One region of the Phytobacter cepae genome, then DNA from elsewhere that is predicted to be linked to it. Evidence: predicted binding sites of a transcription regulator. Region 1 holds the regulator's gene; the other holds the start of a gene.
What was found. Region 1 encodes Fur, which represses iron uptake genes when iron is present. Its sites were predicted from a motif close to ATAATAATGAGAACNACTATCAA; they were not measured.
Positions count from the first base shown of each region.

Region 2: the regulator Fur is predicted to act here: its motif matches at 1,516-1,538, upstream of ACUY4Q_RS10415 (TonB-dependent receptor domain-containing protein).

Region 1 is NZ_CM135107.1:3,571,065-3,575,216, forward strand. Features, by position in the region: gene ybfF (esterase) at 1-272, shown strand, start outside; gene ybfE (LexA regulated protein) at 405-713, shown strand; gene fldA (flavodoxin FldA) at 848-1,378, shown strand; gene fur (ferric iron uptake transcriptional regulator) at 1,666-2,115, shown strand; gene chiQ (ChiQ/YbfN family lipoprotein) at 2,180-2,512, opposite strand; gene chiP (chitoporin ChiP) at 2,530-3,930, opposite strand.
Region 2 is NZ_CM135107.1:2,217,578-2,221,729, forward strand. Features, by position in the region: gene ACUY4Q_RS10400 (chemotaxis protein CheC) at 1-103, shown strand, start outside; gene ACUY4Q_RS10405 (diguanylate cyclase) at 109-1,083, shown strand; gene ACUY4Q_RS10410 (Rdx family protein) at 1,142-1,432, opposite strand; gene ACUY4Q_RS10415 (TonB-dependent receptor domain-containing protein) at 1,658-4,030, shown strand; gene ACUY4Q_RS10420 (hemin-degrading factor) at 4,100-4,152, shown strand, end outside.

The sequences.
Region 1 (4,152 bases):
ACGGGCAATGGCGCTTTAATGTCCCCGTGCTGTGGGAGCAGTACCCCCACATTGTCGGCTGGGAAGAGGTGCCGGTCTGGGACCACCCTGCCCTGTTCATCCCCGGTGGCAACTCCCCTTACGTGACCGAGCAGTATCGTCAGCCTCTGCTTAAACAGTTTCCGCAGGCGAAGGCGCATGTCATTGCCGGTGCCGGACACTGGGTGCATGCGGAAAAGCCGGAAGCGGTTTTGCGCGCTATTCGTCGTTATCTTGCTGAAAAGACAAACTGATTAAAAACCCGGCGCTCGGTCATCATAACGCGCCCGGGCGTTGGCGTCCCTGCCTCCCTGATGTATGATGGCGCGCTAATCAACCCGGGCTCAGGCTCGATTGCTTGTACTTCCCGTAGTATTTCTTAAATCATGGCTAAAGAACAAACGGACCGCACGACCCTAGATCTGTTCGCGAATGAGCGTCGCCCGGGACGTCCTAAAACCAATCCGCTCTCTCGCGACGAGCAATTGCGCATTAACAAACGCAATCAGCTTAAACGCGATAAATTTCGTGGGCTTAAACGCGTCGAACTGAAAATCAACGCGGAGGCCGTTGACGCATTAAACGCCCTGGCTGACGCGCGTCAAATGAGTCGCAGCGAACTCATCGAAGAGATGTTGCTGGAGCAGCTAAAAGCGCTGAACAGCATTGATTCCTCTGATTCTTCATCTGAATAACGTTTTCATGTAGCAGAGAGTGCAGTCCGACGCGATTGCAGTTTCCGCGTGCTTCTCTGATCTGCTATGATTGCCCTTATCCGTGGGCTAAACGCCACCACCATATCATTAAGTTTCAAGAGGTTATTTTACTCATGGCAATCACTGGCATTTTTTTCGGCAGCGACACCGGTAATACCGAAAACATCGCAAAGATGATCCAGGCACAGCTTGGTAAAGACGTTGCAGATGTACACGACATTGCAAAGAGCAGCAAAGAGGATCTGGAAGGCTATGACATTCTGCTGCTTGGCATCCCGACCTGGTATTACGGCGAAGCGCAGTGTGACTGGGATGATTTTTTCCCGACGCTGGAAGACATTGATTTCAATGGCAAGTTAGTCGCATTGTTTGGCTGTGGTGACCAGGAAGATTATGCAGAGTACTTCTGTGATGCGCTGGGGACAATTCGTGACATCATCGAACCACGTGGCGCGGTGATTGTGGGTCACTGGCCGACCGAAGGCTACCACTTTGAAGCCTCTAAAGGCCTTGCCGATGATGACCATTTTGTTGGGCTGGCCATTGACGAAGATCGTCAACCAGAACTGACCGCTGCACGCGTGGATAAATGGGTTAAACAGATTTCCGAAGAGCTGAATCTTAACGATATCATCAATGCCTGATGCTGTTTGGCGCATCCTGCGGGTTGCGCCAGATCGATAGTTAAAACCAATGGAAATAATTGCTACATTTTTTTAACTTTTGCCGCCAGCACTGTACAATATGGCCTGGTTAAAACGGGTAGCGCAACGGACTTTGTTGGCACTACCACGTTTTATACGCTTACTTTACTTGAGGGCTTGCAGTTTTCATTTAGACATGGCAGTTCTATAATGAGACGCATTTCCCAGTGCATTCCTTGTAGCTTCCCCTTGGGGAGCGAACCGTTTAGCAACAGGACAGATTCCGCATGACTGACAACAATACCGCATTAAAGAAGGCCGGCCTGAAAGTCACGCTTCCTCGCTTGAAAATCCTGGAAGTGCTTCAGGAGCCGGACAACCATCATGTCAGTGCGGAAGATTTATATAAGCGCCTGATTGACATGGGCGAAGAGATCGGGCTGGCCACGGTTTACCGTGTTCTGAACCAGTTTGATGATGCCGGGATCGTAACCCGTCATAATTTTGAAGGCGGCAAATCTGTCTTCGAACTGACTCAGCAACATCACCACGATCACTTGATTTGCCTCGATTGCGGCAAAGTGATTGAATTCAGTGATGACTCCATTGAAGCTCGCCAGCGTGAAATCGCCTCTCAACACGGCATTCGCCTGACGAACCATAGCCTGTACCTCTATGGCCACTGCGCTGAAGGCGATTGCCGCAGCGATGAAAACGCCCACGAGATTGCGAAGTAATCTTCCGTAAACGTAAAAAGCCAACCTCCGGTTGGCTTTTTTATTGGTGGTACAAAAAGAGTGTCTACGGCGTATTGTTGCTGCGAATTTCCTGCCAGATACGATCGCAGTTCGCTTTTACCGCCTGACCATTGCCCGTATGCGTGGCGTCCAGACACTGCTGATAATCCAGTGTACGGACGGATTCTTCATGAGCAAACTGTTGATGTGCCTTTTCTGACTTCAACACGTCTAACACGCTACGGCAGGCTTCAAGTTTTTCCGACGATCCTTCTGCGGTGTTAATGCAGGCACTGTAAGCTGCTCTCAAACGCATATCTTCTTTCGGCGCTGAGGGTTGCTGTACGCAGCCAGCAAGTCCCAGGGTCATAAACAGAATCATTATGCTTTTTTTCATTTTGCCCTTCTCTCGCATCAGAAAATCGTAAACGGTGCGATCACGATAAATTTCACATCGCGCTCATCCTGGAAGATGTTGTTGTAACCACCGCCCCAGCTTGGAATATCAGAGTGGTTATCAAACTGCGTGAAGTGCAGTTTAAATAACGTCCCTTTCGCCAGACCATCCTGCAGGGTGTAAACGACGTCGAGGCTGTAAGCGGATTCCTTAATTGAATTATTGGCTTTATAGTATTGGTCGCCAGAGGAAACGTTGGATGGCTTGGCATCCCAGCCATACACATAGGATGCGCCTACCGCCCAGCCCGGAAGATTTAAATCTTTAAGATCATACATAGCGCCAACAAATACCGCTTTCTCATTATGGGCGTTAAAGTCAGAACGATTATCCCACCAGATATCCAGTCGGCCATTTGACGAGCCATAAAGCGGCGTCATACGCGAATTGAAATATCCCTGGCGACCATCGGCTTTGACCCATGTTCCCTCAAGACGTAAATCGACAGGCCCTGCGGTATAATTAAAGGTCAGTGCCTGTAACCAGGCCGTACCGTCATAAATATCATTGATGGTGTGATTAGATGCTTTATCGCGTGAGCTGTAGAACTGATAGCTTGTCGACAATGGGCTGCCCGCAATATCAAATTTATAACTGGCTTTTGCAAAGTATTGGTCAACATAGCCCTGCGCCTGACCAAATGCCGCTTCTAAAATGAGATCGTTTTTAAAATCATATTGCGCGCCGAGTGAATGGACATAATCAATCTTGCTCACGCCATCATTTTGATAGAAATAATCGGTTTCGTTGTACCAGGGGGCTTTATATTCATTGGCCCACATATACGAGAAACTCAGTGCACCGCAATCTTCATAATCAAGTTTTGCACCTAGTTCCGTACCCTGATACGTACCCGGCATAAAGCTCCAGTTGGAGGCCAGCAGTGTCTGCCCCGTTGGCTGAATGTAACCCGCTCGCGCCCATACCGGACCATATTTAAATTTTGCCGCCGCGGTATAAAGACTGGCCCCACTTCTGTCGCCCGCCCAGTCTTCGTCATAGACTTTGTGACTATTGGAAAACGCCATTTCATTAGGGTGTGCACTGCCGGATGACTCTGCCATTTCGATTGCCGCAAACGCGGCAATATCGATACCGAACATATCTGCTGCATAACCGGACTGGAAATCGAGGTTAGTATTCCAGGTTGAGTGTGCAAGGTTTGTTTTATATTTATTACCGTCGGTGACGTCCTTACGATCGCGTTCACGCTGCCAGTAATACACCCCGCCGGTAAGCGTTGAATCATCGACAAAACCTTCGGCATTTACCGCAGGGGTTATCATTAAACCTGATATTGCTGTTGTGCTGGCAATAGCTAACGCTATCGCCTTACGTTTAGCGACAAACGCGATCATAATTGTTCCTCTTTGACTAAAAAAACAAAAGTGCTGTGCAAAGGCATTCAGCAACAAATTAAAACCAGGGAATAGCTGTGAGTGCTAAAAACTTGTTTCACACCACGAATCAAGATTATTTTTGCCCGCATGAATGATCAAGCACTTTACCTGAATGAGCATCAGGAATATGACCAGGAACACAGATTTCAATCCGTTTTGGCGCAGACGTGGAATAACAGT
Region 2 (4,152 bases), 1.4 Mb from region 1:
CCTGGCCTTTATTCTCGACATGTCGGCACTGCGTGATTTACGCGAACAAGTCAGGCTCTATATCATGCGCCTGGAATCCGGTATGGTCCCTGACGGATTATAATAACTATGAACGACAAGCTGTTACTGGATGCATTTTCCGCCCTGAGTCTTGGGGTGATAGTTGTGGATGCGAACTACCGCATTACGCTGTGGAACGCTTGGTTAGAAACACACACAGGACGACCGGCGAGCGACGCGCTTGGTCAGGATTTCTTCACAATTTTTCCTGACCTGCGTAACCATCGCGTGGGCGTCGCCCTTAAGCAGGCGATTAGTCACAATCTTCCGGCGCTGTTGTCGCAGTCGCTTCACCGCTCGCCGTTCCCGCTGTTTGCCGAACCGGCACAGCCGGGGGCGCGTTTGAGTCAGGCAGTGACTATCGTGCCGCTGGGGGATAAAGAACGTTACGGGCTGATTCAGATCGTTGACGTCAGCATGGCGGTGCGGCGCGAATCGTTATTGCGTGAGCAGACACACGAGCTGTTGTCTCAGTCCTTGTCCGATGGCCTGACGGGCGTGGGCAACCGCCGCTACTTTGACCTTTGTATTGATAAAGAGTGGCGCACCAGCAAGCGTAACAACAAGTCGCTCTCGCTGCTACTGATCGATGTCGATCACTTTAAGCGTTATAACGATCGCTACGGCCATCAGCAGGGGGATCTCTGTTTGAAGCAGGTAGCGACGGCGATGCGTAACGCGCTACCTCGCCATACCGATTTGCTGTTTCGTTATGGCGGAGAAGAGTTTTGTGCACTGCTGCCTGAAATGCGCTCTGCCAGGGCGGTGGAAGTGGCGGAAAAACTGCGCGCCAGCGTACAGAATCTGGCGCTTCCGCACGCTAACGCACCAGCGGGTATTGTCAGCGTCAGTATCGGAGTGGCAAGCCACAACCAGCGCAGCCATACGGATTATGGTCAGCTGATTCAGGCCGCGGATGACGCGTTGTACGAAGCAAAACATGCAGGCCGCAATATCGTGCGGGCCAGTGTGCCCGCCTGGCCGGACAGCTTGTCCTCGCTGGGTGTGGCAAGCCAGGATTAATCGTTGTTGATGACAGGTACCGGTGGGGCGGCTTCACCGGTACGTTTCAATGTGCAGACTACTTCTCTTTTTTCTCCAGATGCCCCAGCTCTTTTTCAGGGAAACAGTAGTCCCGCACTCGCCGTTTCAACTCTGCAGCATCCGGGAAACCGCCATCCTGTTTCCGCTCCCAGATAACATGCCCGTTAATATCAATCACGAAAATACCCCCGGTACCGGGAATGAGCGTGACCGACGCGAGATCGGCGCTAAAGCTGTGCAGGAGCTCCTGTGACATCCAGGTGGCGCGCAGCATCCAGTTGCACTGTGAGCAGTAATGGATGGTAACAGCAGGTTTTGAGGTCGTCATGGCGTTAACCGTAGGGGAGTAATGTAAGCCTGAGTTATACAAAAGCCGGGCTAAAAAGTGAAGAAATTGTGAAGTTGTTGCAAGTGATAATTATTATCATTATTATTCCGATCCTAAAATACGCGGTGGCGACTCCTGTCTTGTGCTGACAGAAGCCACCCCGATAAAAGAGACTGGAAGCAACCTGTGAGCCGGATACTAATAAATTCTAAGGCTTGCAAAACTATGGGTACATCGCAATTTTCCCAGGCACCTTTCCGTAAAAGCGTCCTGGTGACTTCACTGCTCGCAGCACTGTATCAGTCTTCCGCCCTGGCGGCAGATACGGTCACCACACAGGCAACAACACCCCACGCTCAGCAGGACTCTGCGGAGGAGATGGTGGTGACCGCACCCATTCCCGTGCTTAAAGCGGGTAGCAATCATTCCGTTAGTGCTCAGGACCTGCAAAATAAAGGCGCGAACGACTTTGGTTCGATCATGCGTTATGAACCGCTGATCGGGGCGACCGGCGCCAGCGGGGGCTCAGGTAACGGCAAAAGCGGTTTTGACCGTGGCGGCTACACCGGGTACAACATCCGTGGTCTGGAAAGCAACCGTGTCGGCATTGACGTTGACGGCATCCCGCAACCGGACGCGACCGGGCGCAGCTACGTCAGCCGTTCAGGTCTGAACTCCTTTGGCATTGGCCGCGACTACATCGACCCGTACATGTACGGCCATGTTGATATTCACGCGGGCGCGACCGCCATCGATAATGCCAATACGTCCATTGGCGGCAATGTTTCATTCCGTCCTAAATCGGCAGACAATTATCTGCACGCCGGCAAAGAGACGTACTTCGGCTACCAGAGCGATTATGACTCCGCCGATCGCAGTTGGCACAACGGCCTGACTGCGGCCGGGGGCGATGACACCCTGCGTGGCGTCTTTGTTTACAGTCGTCGCGATGGTCAGCAGACCCGTAACAATAGCGATACTCACGACGCCTGGCCGGCAAACTGGCACTCTGATGCGTTGATGGCCTCCGGTATCTGGCAGGCGACCGATGCGCATAAACTGACCACCACGCTGGACTATTACCACAAAACCAACCATACCCATTACGCGGCCTGGGATAGCGCGGGCAGTAATACTATTGGTGAAGCGCAGCAGACTTCCCAGACCCGCCGTTGGGGCATCAGCCTGAAAGATGACTGGACGCCGATGAATGACTGGCTGGACAGCATGTCCACGAAAGTTTTCTATCAGCACACCGAAGCCCACGACTGGACGTACATGCCGGACAGCACGTCGCTGGCGCTTGAAACCGTCGCCTCGAATTACGACACCAACACCTGGGGCATCCAGAACGCGATGGCGAAAACCTTTGGCCGCCATGACCTTAGCGCGGGCTTCAATGCCAGTATGAGCAAAACCGAACGTCCGTTCAGCCAGTCGCCGGTGCCGAGCACCTTCAGCGCGATCATGCAGCCGGAAGCGGACTCCAGCAGCTACACCCTGGGGGCGTTCGTGCAGGATCAGATCAATTTCGATCTCGATAGCCACAATTTCGCCATTATTCCCGGCGTGCGTGTGGTGCATCAGTCAATGAAGCCGGAGAACCTGAGCAGCCTGACCACCAACAGCACGGTGCTGGATGAGTCTGATGTCGCCACGCTGTACGGTAAAAATGCTGATACTCAGGTGCTGCCGTCCCTGACCTTCCAGTACGACATTACGCCGCGGTTGATGACTTACCTGCAATATACCCGTGGTGCGGAATTCCCGAATGCCAGCCAGCTTTATGGCTCCTGGAACCTGGGTTCCAGCTACGCCGGGCGGGGGCAATATGCGCTCATCGGCAATACCGATGTGAAAACGGAGACCAGCGATAACCTGGAGTGGGGCCTGAAAGGGGAGGTGACAGAAGGGATTACGCTGCGCACTTCGCTGTTCTACAACAGTTATAAGAATTTTATCGCCTATACCCGCTATACCCGGACCAACAACCCGGACAAGTTCGCTCGTGTTCCGTCTAACATCTACACCATTTATCAGGCAGAAAACCGCGACAAAGCCTATATCTACGGCGGTGAAATCAGCACCAAATTTAACTTCGGTACCTGGTTTGAGGAGGTTAATGGGCTAAGCGCCACTCTGGCATATGGCTATTCCCAGGGCCAGTCTAAGTCACGCTATATGGGCGACAAGTACATCGATCTCGACAGCGTCGCGCCGATGAAAGCGATCGTCGGCGTGGCCTGGGATGACCCGGCGAAACAGTATGGTACCGCGCTGACTGCCACCTTCGTAAAAGGTAAGCAGGCAACCGCAACCAGCCGTGAATCCTATACCAATACCGGTAGTGCAATTGGCGATGCCAGCAACGATTACATGCGCGTGCCGGGATACGGTCTGCTTGACTGGACGGCATACTGGCAGGTGGCAAAAAACGTCAAAATCAACGGCGGCGTGTACAACATCACTGACCGTAAATATTGGGATTACCTCAGCAGCCGAACGCAGGAGGTCTCAACCAATCAGGACGCTTACGACAAAGCGCTGGCGACCATGCCAGGCCGCACCTGGCAGTTGGGTGTTAATGTCGACTTCTGATTTTTGTCTGACTTTACCTGCCCTCCGGTCATCTGGCCGGAGGTTTTATCCTAAGAAGGAAGCACTGATATGACCGTTTCATCGCAAAACGCTCAGGACATCTGGCAGCAGTACCAGACCCT